DNA from 2 places in the Actinoplanes sp. NPDC051851 genome. Region 1 is predicted to be linked to the other one. Evidence: riboswitches for the same ligand, from Rfam matches in the RefSeq annotation. Region 1 holds a riboswitch; the other holds the start of a gene.
The links. Region 1 has a riboswitch for cobalamin ahead of AB0M08_RS24260 (ribonucleoside-diphosphate reductase subunit alpha). Riboswitches for the same ligand answer to the same signal wherever they lie in the genome.
Positions count from the first base shown of each region.

Region 2: another riboswitch for cobalamin. It lies ahead of bluB (5,6-dimethylbenzimidazole synthase); the one in region 1 lies ahead of AB0M08_RS24260 (ribonucleoside-diphosphate reductase subunit alpha).

Region 1 covers NZ_JBFAYF010000026.1:73,272-80,672, forward strand. The annotation lists gene AB0M08_RS24245 (short-chain fatty acyl-CoA regulator family protein) at 1-950, shown strand, start outside; gene AB0M08_RS24250 (hypothetical protein) at 881-1,132, opposite strand; partial or broken gene AB0M08_RS24255 (hypothetical protein) at 1,206-1,352, opposite strand; cobalamin riboswitch at 1,326-1,507, opposite strand; cobalamin riboswitch at 1,591-1,801, shown strand; gene AB0M08_RS24260 (ribonucleoside-diphosphate reductase subunit alpha) at 1,923-4,286, shown strand; gene AB0M08_RS24265 (ribonucleotide-diphosphate reductase subunit beta) at 4,286-5,281, shown strand; gene AB0M08_RS24270 (hypothetical protein) at 5,379-5,591, opposite strand; gene meaB (methylmalonyl Co-A mutase-associated GTPase MeaB) at 5,597-6,583, opposite strand; gene scpA (methylmalonyl-CoA mutase) at 6,580-7,401, opposite strand, start outside.
Region 2 covers NZ_JBFAYF010000007.1:195,616-203,016, forward strand. The annotation lists gene AB0M08_RS10185 (response regulator transcription factor) at 176-811, shown strand; cobalamin riboswitch at 909-1,166, shown strand; partial or broken gene bluB (5,6-dimethylbenzimidazole synthase) at 1,182-1,808, shown strand; gene AB0M08_RS10195 (hypothetical protein) at 1,978-2,316, opposite strand; gene AB0M08_RS10200 (GNAT family N-acetyltransferase) at 2,603-3,265, opposite strand; gene AB0M08_RS10205 (EAL domain-containing protein) at 3,501-6,548, opposite strand; gene AB0M08_RS10210 (5'-3' exonuclease) at 6,653-7,401, opposite strand, start outside.

The sequences.
Region 1 (7,401 bases):
TCGCGCTCACACCGGGCCGCGCTGCCGAGACACTCACCCGCCATCTGCGGGAGGAGTACGAGGTCCGGGTCATCATTCCCCCGCCCGGCGCCGCCACCGAGATCCGCCGCTTCGACCCGGAGACCCGGGTCCTGCGCCTCTCCGCCGACCACACCGACGGCCAGCGGGCGTTCCAGCTCGCCACCCAGCTGGCCTTCCTCGCCGAGGACAAATTGATCACCGAGCTCGCCGACGACATCGACCCGCCCTCCGCCACCGGGCTGGCCAGAATCGGCCTCGGCAACTACTACGCCGGCGCACTACTCATGCCCTACAAGGGCTTTCACAGTACAGCCGAACAGCTGCGGTATGACGTCCCGCTCCTCGCCGGGCGCTTCGGCGTGAGCTTCGAGACGGCCTGCCACCGGCTCAGCACCCTGCAACGGCCGTCCCTGCGCGGGGTCCCGTTCGCGTTTCTGCGCGTGGACCGGGCCGGCAACATCTCCAAGCGCCAGTCCGCCAGCGACTTCCACTTCTCCCGGCTCGGCGGCACGTGTCCGCTCTGGATCATCTACGAGGCGTTCAGCTCACCGGGCCGGATCCTCACTCAGGTCGCCGAGATGCCGGACGGCAAGCGCTACTTCTGGCTGGCCCGTACGGTCGTGCACGGCGGGCGCGGCCACCACAGCCCGCGCAGCACGTTCGCGGTGGCGCTCGGCTGCGAACTGCGCCACGCCCGGCGCCTGGTCTACAGCGACGGCCTCGCGCTCGACAACCCGCGCGGCGTGATCCCGATCGGACTCGGCTGCCAGATCTGCGAGCGCCAGGACTGCGCCCAGCGCGCCCGCCCACCCGCCGCCGGCCGCCTGCTGGTCGACGAGAACCAGCAGCCGCTCATCCCCTACGCCGTGGACCAGGGCAGAGAGGACCAGGACAGAGAGGACCAGGACGATGCCTCGGCCTCGGCGTAACCGTGGGTCTTAAGGCCGCAGTCCGGGTTCACCCAGAGCCGTTGGGCCGGGACCGCCGCGATCGCCCGGCGCAGCGCATCGACGACCTCGTCGCGGGACGGCACCCGGGGCGAGTGGATGTCCCAGACGCCCGGGCCGACGCCCCGGCTGTAGCCGATCGCCGGCTCGTCGACCTGGATCACCCGGATCCCGGCCCGTCTCCAGATCCGCGCACTCGTCGCGCAGGGCGAGCGCCACCTGGTCGGCGGTGTCCGCGAGTGGCTGGTCGGTGCGCACGAACGACCAGGCCAGAATGGTCACCGGGCCGGTCAGCATGCCCTTGACCGGCTTCGACGTCAGTGACTGTGCGCAGGTCGACCACCCGACGGTCATCGGCGCCTTGCGGGACACCCCGACGGTCATCGGCGCCTTGCGGGACACGTCGCCGTAGACGATCGGCAGCGATGACGACTCTCGTTCCCACTCACCGCTGCGGGGCAGTCCCGGATTCACACCGGGTTCCCTCTTACGACGCCTTTTTACGAGGGACAGGGCGAACCAGCACCGCTTCGCATGCTACCGCCCGCCGCAAAGTTGATCACGAGAGGGTGACCCGGGTGACACACGATGTGGGGTATGACTTTTCGGTGGCCGCCCATATATGGTGTCTCCCGCAGCTGGTTCGTGCGGGCCGTCACGGCCCGTTCGAGGCAACAGGGAACCCGGTGGGAAACCGGGACTGCCCCGCAGCGGTGAGTGGGAACGAAAGCCGTCAATCAAGCACTGGACCACCCGGTCCGGGAAGCGACGGCCGGTAGGCGCGAGCATCACGCCCACGAGTCCGAAGACCTGCCAGCGCGCCGTGCGCACACGCGTACGGCGGTCGAAGGCCGCGTGGGACGGCCGACGCCATCAGCCGGTGCGCCCCCGCGGCGTGTCCCGGCGGCGTCCCCCTGCGCGCCCCGACCTCGGCGAGCGGACGAAGGGGGAACGATGGATACCACGAAAGAGAGCGTGACCGTGCCGGAGCAGCGGCGGCACGCGATGCAGGTGCGCAAACGCAACGGTGATCTGGAACCGGTCGACGTCAACAAGATCGTGCGGGCGGTCGAGCTCTGGGTCGGTGATCTGGGTGAGGTCGACCCGCTGCGGGTGGCCACCAAGACCATCAGTGGCCTGTACGACGGCGCGACCACCGCCGAGCTGGACAAACTCTCGATCCAGACGGCCGCCGAGCTGATCAGCGAGGAGCCGCAGTACTCGCGTCTCGCGGCCCGGCTGCTCACGGCCTACGTGGACAAGGAGGTCCGGCTCCAGGAGGTGGCCAGTTTCAGTCAGGCCATCCGGTACGGGCACACGCTCGGCCTGATCGGGGACGAGACCGCGGCGTTCGTGGCCCGCAACGCCCGCAAGCTCGACGACGCCATCGACACCCGCGGTGACCTGCGGTTCGAGTACTTCGGGCTGCGCACCGTCGCGGACCGCTACCTGCTGCGCCACCCGCAGTCCCGGCTCGTCGTCGAGACGCCGCAGTACTGGCTGCTGCGGGTCGCCTGCGGGCTGTCGCAGAACGCGAACGAGGCGATCGGTTTCTACCGGCTGATGTCGTCGCTCGCCTATCTGCCCAGCTCGCCGACGCTGTTCAATTCCGGCACCCGGCACACCCAGATGTCGAGCTGTTTCCTCGTCGATTCGCCGAAGGACGAGCTGGACTCGATTTACGAGCGGTACCACCAGGTCGCCAAACTGTCGAAGTTCTCCGGCGGCATCGGCATCTCGTGGTCGCGGGTCCGCGGCCGGGGTGCGCTGATCCGCGGCACGAACGGGAGGTCCAACGGCATCGTGCCGTTCCTGAAGACCCTGGACGCGGGCGTCGCGGCGGTCAATCAGGGCGGCCGCCGCAAGGGCGCCGCATGCGTCTATCTGGAGCCGTGGCACCCGGACGTCGAGGAGTTCCTGGAACTGCGCGACAACACCGGTGAGGAGAGCCGGCGGACGCACAATCTGAACCTGGCGAACTGGATCCCGGACGAGTTCATGCGGCGGGTCGAGGCGGACGGCGACTGGTCGCTGATCGATCCGTCGGACGCGCCGGAGTTGCCGGATCTGTTCGGCGAGGCGTTCGACGAGGCGTACCGGAAGGCGGAGAAGAAGGCCGTCAAGACCGTCAAGGCCCGCGATCTGTACGGCCGGATGATGCGCACCCTCGCGCAGACCGGCAACGGATGGATGACGTTCAAGGACCGGTCGAACGCGCTCTCCAACCAGACCGGCGCGCCCGGCAACACCATTCACCTGTCGAATCTCTGCACCGAGATCCTCGAGGTGAACGACGACGGCGAGACCGCGGTCTGCAACCTCGGCTCGGTCAATCTCGGCGCGCACGTGACCGAGGCGGGCGTCGATTGGGAACGGTTGCGGGAGACGGTCCGCACCGCGGTGGTCTTCCTCGACCGGGTGATCGACATCAACTATTACCCGTCCGCACAGGCCGCCGCCTCGAATCCGCGCTGGCGCCCGGTCGGCCTCGGCCTGATGGGCCTGCAGGACGCCCTCTTCACCCTGCGCCTGCCGTTCGACTCCGCCGAAGCCAGGAAGCTCTCCACCAAGGTTCAGGAGGAGATCTTCCTGACCGCGCTGGAATCGTCAGCGTCGCTCGCCGAGCGATTCGGCGCGCATCCGGCGTACTCGCAGACCCGGGCCGCGAAGGGTGACCTGCACCCGGACCTGTGGGGTGTGACCACCACGCAGACCGATCGCTGGAACTCCCTGAGAGAGAGAATCGCAACCAACGGCCTGCGTAACTCGCTCCTCGTCGCCATCGCGCCGACGGCCACCATCGCGTCGATCGCCGGCTGCTACGAATGCATCGAGCCTCAGGTGAGCAATCTCTTCAAGCGCGAGACGATGTCCGGCGAGTTCCTTCAGATCAACACCTTTCTGGTACGCGAACTGAAGTCCCGCAATCTGTGGAACGCCCCGATCCGTGAGGCGATCAAGCGCGCCGAGGGGTCCGTGCAGGGCATCACCGAACTGCCGGCCGAGGTCCGCGAACTGTTCCGTACCGCCTGGGAACTCCCCCAGCGGGCCCTGATCGACCTGGCCGCCGCCCGCGCGCCCTACATCGACCAGTCGCAGTCGCTGAACCTGTTCCTGGCCGCGCCCACCATCGGCAAGCTCTCCTCGATGTACCTCTACGCGTGGAAAGCCGGCCTGAAGACCTCGTACTACCTGCGCTCGCGGCCCGCGACGCGCATTCAGCAGGCCACGGTCTCGGTGGCACCGGTCATTCCGGCGCTCACCCCCGCCGAAGTCTGCTCCCTGGAGAACCCCGAATCGTGTGAGGCCTGCCAGTAATGCTGCTCGACCCCGGAATGGACCTGACCCTGCGGCCGATGAAGTACCCGCACTTCTTCGACCGTTTCAAGGACGCCATCAAGAACACCTGGACCGTCGAGGAGGTCGACCTGCACGGCGACCTCGCCGACCTGGCCACACTGACGCCCGCCGAACAGCACCTCGTCTCGCGGCTGGTCGCGTTCTTCGCCACCGGTGACACGATCGTGGCGAACAATCTGGTCCTCAATCTGTACCAGCACGTCAACTCGCCGGAGGGCCGCCTCTACCTGTCCCGGCAGCTGTTCGAGGAGGCGGTGCACGTCCAGTTCTATCTGAATCTCCTGGACACCTATGTGCCCGACGAGCAGGAGCGGTTCGAGGCGTTCGCGGCCGTCGAGAACATCCCGTCGATCGCCCGCAAGGCCGAATTCTGCTTCACGTGGATCGACTCGGTCTACAAGCTCCGGAAACTGGAGACGAAAGCCGACCGGCGGGCGTTCCTGCTCAACGTGATCTGCTTCGCGGCGTGCATCGAGGGGCTGTTCTTCTACGGCGCCTTCGCGTACGTGTACTTCCTGCGCTCCCGCGGGGTGCTGCAGGGACTCGCGTCCGGGACCAACTGGGTGTTCCGCGACGAGAGCATGCACATGGCGTTCGCGTTCGACGTGGTCGACCAGGTCCGGGCCGAGGAGCCCGACCTGTTCGACGCGGAGATGGCGAAGCAGGTGACCGACATGCTCGCCGAGGCCGTCGAGTGCGAGGTCCAGTTCGCCGAGGACCTCCTGGAGCAGGGCGTCTCCGGCATGTCCCTCGCGGACATGCGCGAGTACCTGCAGCACGTGGCCGACCGGCGGCTGCAGGCCCTCGGGATCGCGCCGCTCTACGGCAGTGGGAACCCGTTCGCGTTCATGGAGCTGCAGGACGTCCAGGAGCTGTCGAACTTCTTCGAACGGCGGGTGTCGGCGTACCAGGTCGGCGTCACCGGCACGGTCAGCTTCGACGACGACTTCTAGGCGAGAGGCGAGAGGCGAGAGGTGAGAGGCGAGAGGCGAGAGGCGAGAGGCGAAAGGTGAGAGGTGAGACGCCCCGGGAGACCGGCTCCCGGGGTGCTCAGGAACCAGGCCGGAGGGCGAGCGTGGCGTGCAGCTGGGCGAGCTGCGTGGTGGCGATGAGCATCGAGAGGTCGGCGCCGGGGACGTACGGCTCCTCGGAGTGGTCGTCCTCGTTGATGTTGGTCTCGTAGTCGACCAGGCAGACCTCGTAGAGGCGCTCGGCCTCGTGGGTGAGTTCCTCGGCGCGGGCGGCGTGCTCGTCGGGCGTCATGCCGATCATGGTGTCATCCGGTCGTAGGAGCCGAGCAGCAGCTCGACCGCCCGCGCCGGGGTGAGCGAACCGTCCAGGATCCGCCGCTCCACGTCCCGGCCGGTCTCCCGGACGGCGGGGTCGGTGGTGAAGCGGGCCAGGACGGTCTCCCGGGCCATCGCCCACATCCAGCCGACCTGCTGGCGGCGGCGCCGCTCGACGAGCTCGGCGCCCAGGCTCTCCCGGTGGGCGACGAGCTGGGCCCAGACCTCGTCGATCCCGGTGCCCTCGAGCGCGCTGCAGGTCAGGACCGAGGCCGCCCGCGACGATCCGTCCCGCAGCAGCCGCAGCGCGCCGCCCAGCTCGCGGGCGGCGGCCTTGGCCTCGACGGCGTGCGGGCCGTCGGCCTTGTTGATCGCGATCACGTCGGCGATCTCCAGGATGCCCTTCTTGATGCCCTGCAGCTGGTCGCCGGTGCGGGCGAGCGCCAGCAGCAGGAACGAGTCGACCATGTCGGCGACCGCGGTCTCGGACTGTCCGACGCCGACGGTCTCCACGATGACGATGTCGTAGCCGGCGGCCTCCACCACGACGATCGCCTCCCGGGTGGCCTTGGCGACGCCGCCCAGGGTGCCGGCGGTCGGCGACGGCCGTACGAAGGCGGCGGGGTCGTTCGCCAGCCGGGCCATCCGGGTCTTGTCGCCGAGGATGCTGCCTCGGGTACGCGTCGACGACGGGTCGACGGCGAGGACCGCGACCCGGTGCCCGGCGGCGGTCAGCATGCTGCCCAGCGCGTCGATGAAGGTGGACTTCCCGGCGCCGGGCACGCCGCTGATCCCGATCCGGTGCGAGCGCCCGCCGTCCGGGGTGAGCGCCGCGATCAGCCGCTGGGCGAGCACCTGGTGATCGCGGCGGGTCGACTCGACCAGGGTGATCGCCCGGGCCACCCAGGCCGGGCTGTGCTCGCGCACCCCGGCCGCCATCGCCTCGACGTCGACCGTGGGCCGGGTCACGGGGTCGCGGGGTGGCCGAGCCGGCCGGCGAGGTCGGCCAGCAGGTCGATCGCCGCGTCGGCCAGCACGGTGCCGGGCGGGAAGATCGCGGCAGCGCCCGCCGCCCGCAGCGCGTCGTAGTCCTGCGGCGGGATGACCCCGCCCGCGATGATCAGGATGTCCGGGCGGCCCTGCGCGGCCAGTTCGTCCCGCAGTGCCGGGACCAGCGTCAGGTGGCCGGCGGCGAGGGAGTTGACGCCGACGATGTGCACGTCGGCCTCGATCGCCTGCCGGGCCACCTCGGCCGGGGTGGCGAAGAGCGGGCCGACGTCGACGTCGAAGCCGAGGTCGGCGAAGGCGGTGGCGACCACCTTCTGGCCGCGGTCGTGACCGTCCTGGCCCATCTTGGCCACCAGGATCCGCGGCTGGCGGCCCTCGGCCTCGGCGAACGCGACGGCGGCGGACCGGGCCCGTTCGATGTTGCTCACCGTCCCGGCCTCCTCCCGGTAGACACCGGAGATGGTACGGATCCGCGCGGTGTGCCGCCCGTACGCCTTCTCCAGCGCGTCGGAGATCTCGCCGACGGTCGCCTTGGCCCGGGCCGCGTCGACCGCGAGGGCGAGCAGGTTCTCGCCCTGCCCGGCGGCGGCGCGGGTCAGCGCCTCCAGGGCGGCGGTGCAGGCGGCGGGGTCGCGTTCGGCGCGCAGCCGGCGCAGCTTCGCGATCTGCCCGGCCCGTACCGCCGCGTTGTCGATCTTCAGGACGTCGATCGGTTCGTCGGCGGACGGCCGGTACTTGTTGACCCCGATGACCGGCTGCCGGCCCGAGTCGATCCGGGC
Region 2 (7,401 bases), on a different contig from region 1:
GTCCGGGGAGATGCGGGGGCCGGGGATTGAGAGGGCGGGGGAGATGCGGGGGCTGGGGATTGAGAGGGCCGGGGAGATGCGAGGGCTGGGGGATGAAGAGGGCGCGGAACGAGAGGGCTGGGGTATGAGAGGGCTGGGGAATGACGCTGGGATGCGCCCGATGGGAGGTCGCGAGATGACACTGGTATCTGTTGTCGAGGATCATCCGCTGTTCCGCGCGGCGCTGGCCCGGGTGGTCGAGGAGCTTCCCGGGGTCGAGGCGGGTCCGGTGGCCGGGTCGGTGGAGGAGTTCCTGGCGTACCGGGCCGCGGCTGGGGGAGTCGTCCTGCTCGATCTGCACCTGCCGGGGCTGCAGGGGGCCGCGGCGGTGCTCGCCCTCTCCGCCGCCGGGCACCGGCCGCTGATCGTGTCGGCGCAGTCCGGGCAGGCGGACGTGCTGGCCGCGCTCGCGGCGGGGGCCCGGGGGTACCTGACGAAGTCGGCGGACGCGGCCGAGGTGGGTTCGGCGGTCCGGCAGGTGGCCGACGGCGGGACGTTCGTGTCGGCGACGCTCGCGGCGTTCCTGCTGGACAGTGCGGGCCGGCGGCATGCGGGGCCCCGGCTGACGCTGACGCCCCGGGAGCGCGAGGTGCTGGCCCTGCTCGCCGAGGGGGAGCGCGACGTGGACATCGCGGAGGCCCTGGTGATCAGCGTACGAACCGTGCGGTCGCACCTGGACCGGATCCGGGAGAAGACGGGACACCGGCGGCGTTCGGAGCTGACCCGCTTCGCGATCGGCGAGGGCCTGCTCGCCCGGCGGGTGGCGGCCTGACCTGTCCGGGGGCCGGCGTACTGGGGAAGCGGTGTGAGCTGCGTGACCTGCCCGGGCTGCGGCGTACCGGAGAAGGGGGAAGGTAGTGTGAAGGTGGCGACGAAACTGTCAGCGAGGTGCCCCGCTTCGGTGGGGAGAATCGGGAAGCCGGTGTGAATCCGGCACGGAGCCCGCCGCGGTGACCGGGGAGCCGCCACCTGTGTGCCTGAGGGCGCTTTCGGATCACGGCCGAGTGAGATCGGCCCGGCCCGGTGAGCGCGGGAGGGCGCAGCCACTGGCTGGGAACGGCTGGGAAGGCGGGTGGTGAGGCGACGATCCGGGAGTCCGAAGACCGGCCTCGCGTGGAGAACCACAGCGGGAGTCTGTCCAGATGTTGAGCGATTTGTACGATGTGATCCACGCACGGCGCGATGTCCGTGCCGAGTTCACCGGTGACGACGTGCCGGACGGCGTACTCGAAAAGGTGTTGAAAGCCGCGCATGCCGCGCCGAGCGTCGGAATGTCGCAGCCGTGGGATTTCGTGCTGATCCGGGATCGTGTGATCCGGGAGGCCTTCCACCGGCACGTGCACGAGGAGCGGGCGGTGTTCGCGGCGACGCTCGACGGCGCGGCGAAGGAGCGGTTCGCCCGGATCAAGATCGACGGGGTGCTGGAGTCGGCGCTGTCGATCGTGGTGACCTACGACCCGGAACGCGGCGGACCGGCGATCCTGGGGCGGCACGCGATCGCGGACGCCGGACTTTACTCGGTCTGCCTGGCGATCCAGAACCTGTGGCTGGCGGCGACCGCGGAGGGGCTCGGCGTGGGCTGGGTGTCATTCTACCGCGAGGATTTCCTGAACGACCTGGTCGGCATCCCGGCGCCGATGCGCGCGGTGGCCTGGCTCTGCGTCGGGCCGGTGAGCGCCCTGCAGCGGACACCGGATCTCGAACGGCACGGCTGGCGCGCCCGCCGTCCGCTGGAGGCCGCGGTACACCACGATCGGTTCACGCCGAGCGCGCCGGGTTCGCACCTGCTCACTTCGGGTGGGCCGGCGCCGGACCTGCTCACTTCGGGCGCGCCGGGCCCGGACCTGCTCACTTCGGGTGGGCCGGCGCCGGACCTGCTCACTCCGGGTGGGCCGGCCTCGGGTCTGCTCACTCCGGGTGGGCCGGCCTCGGGTCTGCTCACTCCGAGCGCATCCGCCATGCGTCGGTGATCAACTCGTCCAGGCGGTCGACGGTCACCTCCGGCAGCCGCAGCATGACCAGGGGGAGACCGTCGTAGCCGGACGTGGTGAAGAAGAGCTCCGGCTCACCGAGGAGTAGCGCCTGCTTCTCCGCCTCGTCACCGACGTAGAGCACGGCGACGTCGGTGCGGATGGTGCGGCGCTGCCCCGGCGTCCGTTCCGGGTACGACCACACGAACCCCCTGTCGTGCACCCGGAAGTCGAACCCGTCACTGTCGATCTCCACGACGTGGTCGAGAGCGAGCGCGATCCGGCGTACGTCGTCCGAGTGGGCCATGCCGACCAGGTTACGGCGAGCGGATCAGGGACCCCGACCCGTCCGGCCGGACATCGTCGCGGTGCGGCCCGCCGCGACCTCGGTGAGGGGGCGCGCCACGGAGGTCCCGTCCGGGCGTCGTCACCGATGTGCGGTGATGAGCGACAGGGATGTGCGGTGATGAACGACAGGGATGTGCGGTGATGAACGACAGGGATGTGGCCCCGGCGGCGGAGGGGGGCGAAAGCTCGCCTCGCCCGCCGCGGGGTGCCACACCGGCTGCTGCGGTGGTGGTCGGCTGCGCTCGTCAGCCGTGGTGGCGGAAGGAGGCGAAGACGACCTCGGTGCTCTGCTGGAAGCCGAGGCGTTCGTAGAGGCGGATCGCGCTGTCGTTGTCGGAGACCACGTGCAGGAACGGGAGCTCGCCGCGGGCCAGGATGCCGGCGGCGACCGCGGCGGTGAGGCGGGCGCCGAGGCCCTGGCCGCGGAACGCGGGGTCGGTGCAGACGGCGGAGACCTCGGTCCAGCCGGGGAGGCGGAAGCGCTCGCCGGCCATCGAGATCAGGCGGCCGTCCCGGGCACGGATGCCCAGGTAGCGGCCCAGGTCGATGGTGCGCTTGCGGAACGGGCCGGGCTGGGCGCGGGCCACCAGTTCCAGCATCTCGGGGACGTCGTGCTCGGTGAGCGGGACGGCCTCCGGGTCGTCGACGGCGGTCATCGCGGTGCCGGTCATCTGCACGCCGTACGTGATCGACTCCTGTTCCCAGCCGGAGCGGGGGGTCAGGGACGGACCGGTCAGCAGGGCGTGGTCGGTGAGGGTGGCGAGGTCGCGCCAGGCCGCCGGGTCGGCGGGGTCGCTGACGGCGCAGAACGGGGCGATCTCGGGCAGGTAGCGGGCGGCGTTGCCGGCGGCCTCGGCGAACCCGGCGTGCGGTCCTTCGAGTGCGGCCCAGACGGAATTGTTCAGCACACCCCGACCCTGCCGCCTACTGGCGAGTCACGCCAGCCGTTATCGCCGTGACACGCCCGAAGTGTTATTGACCGATCACCGACAGCGAGGCGATCACCGGATATAGGATGATAAATCGGTCGAAAGTGGCGGGCTGCGCGCTCGGTAAGGCCGGGCTCGTGGATGTGCTGCGCGCTCGGCAGGGCCGGGCTCGTGGATGTGCTGCGCGCTCAGCAGGGCCGGGCTCGTGGATGTCCTACGCGCTCAGCAGGGCCGGGCTCGTGGACGTCATCGGCGGGATGTCGGCGGGCCAGAGGGGCTTCGCGAAGTGGTAGCCCTGGCCGTAGCGGCAGCCCATCGCGTCCAGCGCCGCCCGCTGGCCCGGCTCCTCGATGCCCTCGGCGACCACGTCCAGATCCAGGTTGGCGGCGAGCGTGACGATCGCCTCGACGAGAGCGTGCTGCTGGCGGCTGGTGAGGACGTCGTCGATGAAGGACTTGTCCAGCTTCAGTACGTCGACCGGCATCTGCCGCAGGTAGCTGAGTGACGAGTATCCGGTGCCGAAATCGTCGATCGCCACCCGTACCCCCAGCGCCCGCAAGGAACGCAGATCCTGGACCACCTTGTCGGCGTCGCGGAGCACCAGGCTCTCGGTGATCTCCAGGAGCAGCCACTCGGGCCGGGCCCCGGTCGTGGCGAGGGCGTCCCGGACCTGGTCGACGAAGTCGCCGGTGCGGAACTGGCGCGGCGACACGTTGACGCTGACGTAGCGCAGCGTGGTGTCCGGGTCGGCGGCCTGCCACTCGGCGAACTGGCGCAGGGCCTCCCGCAGCACCCAGTTGCCGATGCCGACGATCGCGCCGTTCTCCTCGGCGGCCTCGACGAAGTGGAACGGGCCGAGCAGCCCGCGCGCCGGGTGCTGCCAGCGGACCAGGGCCTCGACGCCGCTGACCCGGCTCGCGCCGATCTCGACGATCGGCTGGAACTGCAGCACGAACTGCTCGCCCTCGATCGCCTCGTGCAGCTGGGTGCGCATCTCCAGCCGCTGCACCATCTCGTGGTGCAGGTCACTCTGGTACCGCTGCCAGCTGCCCTTGCCCATCCCCTTGGCCAGGTAGAGCGCGAGATCGGCGTGCCGCAGCAACTCGGTGGAGCCGTCCGCGTCCCGGTTGGTGGCGACGCCGACGCTGACCTTGCCGCTGACCAGGTGGGTGTTTCCCTCGCCGTCGGCGACCTCGATCGGCGCCTCCAGCGCGGCGACGATCCGGGCCGCGGCGTCGTCGGCCGCGTCGGCGCTGTGGCTCTGCTCGATCAGGATGGCGAACTCGTCGCCGCCCATCCGGGCCGCGGTGCTGCCGGCGCCGATGATCGCCGAGATCCGCTGCGCCACGGTGATCAGCAACTGGTCGCCGACGCCGTGCCCGAGGGTCTCGTTGACGTCCTTGAAGTCGTCCAGGTCGACGAAGAGCACGCCGAGGGTGGCACCGTCCCGCTCGGCGACCATGAAGGCCTGCTCCAGGCGGTTGCGGAACAGCACCCGGTTGGCGAGCCCGGTCAACGAGTCGTGGAACGCCTGGTGGGTCAGGTCGTCCTCCAGGCGGCGGCGCTCGGTGACGTCGCGCATGGTGACCACGAGCCCGCGTACGGTCGGGTCCTCCCGCAGGTCACGCAGGTCGCACTCGACCTCGACGCGGCGGCGGCCGGAACCGTGCGCGGCCAGCTCGATGCCGTCCAGCTCGCCGTGGCCGCGCCGCAGCCGGTCCAGCACCTCGGTCAGCCCGTCCTGGCTGTCGGGCGTGAAGAGCCCGGTCAGCGGGGTGCCGGCCGTGATGATCGCGCCGAACAGCTTGACCGCGGACGGGCTGGCGTAGCGCACGGTGTCGTCGTCCTCGACGATCAGGATGACGTCGGCGGTGTTCTGGATGAGCGTACGGAAATAGGCCTCACTGTCGCGGCGGCTCACCTCGGCGGAGAGGTAGATCCGTTCGATCACCGCGTCGACCTGCGCGGCGAGCGTCTCCAACGAGGGGCGGACCGCGTGCAGGACGTTCTCCGGCGCGCCGAGGATCATGGTGCCGTGCCGGTCGTCGCTGAGCGGCTGGGTCAGGTACAGCACGGTGCGGAAGCCGCCCGAGCCGAGCCCGTCGGGCAGGCCTGCGGCGTCGCGCAGCTGGACGGACGCCTCCGCGGTGCCCGGCGAGGGCGGGACGACGTCCAGGTGGTAGGCGCAGTCGGCGGGCATCAACCGGTCGACGGCGTCGCGCAGGGCGCCGGCCACCTCCTCCACCGAGTTCGCCCGCACCAGCAGGGCGCCGGCCTCGCGCAGTGCCCGCTCCCGGGCGACGGCCTGCCGCTGGGCCATAGCCAGGCCGGAGACCCGGGCCAGGACCAGCAGGAACATCACGGTGGCGGCGGCCGCGATCACCGGCGCGTCGACGATGCCGCCGCGGGCCACCTCGACGTCGTGACCCTGCACGTCCTCCAGCATCAGGACGGCCGGGGCGATCAGCGCGGCGCCGGTCAGCCAGATCAGCCGGTGCCGGCCGATCACCGCGCGGGCGTGCGGCGCGGGCTCGGCGAGACCGAGCATGGAGGGCCGCAGCGCGGTGTAGCCCATGCCTGCGTAGAAGACGATCCAGCCGAGGTCGACCGGCCCGCCGAGCGACCACTCGGCGCGCAGCTGGGACTGGCCGTAGAAGATGTCCGAGATCAGCAGGCCGACCATCGCGGCGGTGAGGCTGGAGAGCGCCCGCGGCCGCTTGCCGATCGCGGTCAGCATCCGCAGGATCATCGCGATCACCAGGATGTCGCCGAGCGGGTAGCCGATCGAGACGATCTTCTCCAGCAGCGAGAGGTCCGTGGAACGGGTGAACGGCGCGATCCAGTAGACCCAGGCGAGCAGGCCCATGCCGACCGTCGGGACCAGCCCGTCGAGCAGCGCCGCCCGGTTGTCGCCGCCGCCCGAGCGGGCCCGGATCAGCAGCAGCAGGGCGGTGGTCAGCAGCGGGTAGACCAGCAGGTAGAAGACGTCGGCCAGCCCCGGGAAGCCGGGCTGCTCACCGAGCGCCAGGACCAGGTTGTACCAGCTGTCCCCGGTGGTGAAGGTGGCCAGCGCGGCGCTGATCAGGTACCACGGCAGCCGCTGGGCGGGCCGGTAGATCCGGATGCCGACCAGCACCGCGACCGCGCTGGAGTAGCCGAGCGCCGCCCACGTGTAGAGGTGATCGTCCGGCAGCGCGTAGTACAGGCTGGTGATCAGCAGGATCCACACGGCGTAGCACGCGCGAACGACACGCGACGTCATGCGTACTCCCCGGGGTTGGCGGCTACCGATGCAGGCGATATCGGGGTGCCCGGGGAGAAACTGAGATCTTTTGCGCCGCGCTCTTCGCCGCAGTGTCCGGGGTCTCAGCCGGCCATGGCATCCACCAGGCGGCGGGCCGAACTCGCCAGGTTCCAGCGGTCGGCGAGGGCCAGCAGGGCGTCCGGATCGCGCGGCGCCGTCGGCAGGGCCGGATCAAAATCGGGCAGCTTGACGTCGAGAGCCACCCGGCAGACCGGCAGGGCCTTCTCCAGGTACGCCCGGGAGGCGTCCAACTTCGTCCGGACCCCGGGCGCGAACCCGGACGCCGGGTCGTCCAGGGCCGCGAGGATCTCCGCGACACCGCCGTAGCGCTCGATCAGCCGGGCCGCGGTCTTCTCGCCGACGCCGGGGACGCCGGGCAGGCCGTCGCTGGGGTCGCCGCGCATCGCCGCGAAGTCGGCGTAGTGCCGCGCCGCGACGCCGTACTTCGCGGTGACCAGGGCCTCGTCGGCGTCCTCCAGCTTGGCGACGCCGCGGCCGCAGTAGAGCAGCCGGGTGGCGCGGGCGTCGTCGACCAGCTGGAACAGGTCACGGTCGCCGGAGACCACCTCGACCGGGGCGGCCTGGGTGGCCGTGAGCGTGCCGAGCACGTCGTCGGCCTCGTAACCGGGGACGCCGAAGGCCGGGATGCCGATCGCGGCGAGCACCTCCAGGAGGACCGGCACCTGCTTCTCCAGCGAGGCCGGCACCTCCTCGACCTCGCCGTGCGCGACCCGGTGCGCCTTGTACGACGGGACCAGCGCGACCCGCCAGGCCGGGCGCCAGTCCGCGTCGAGGGCGCAGACCAGGCGGT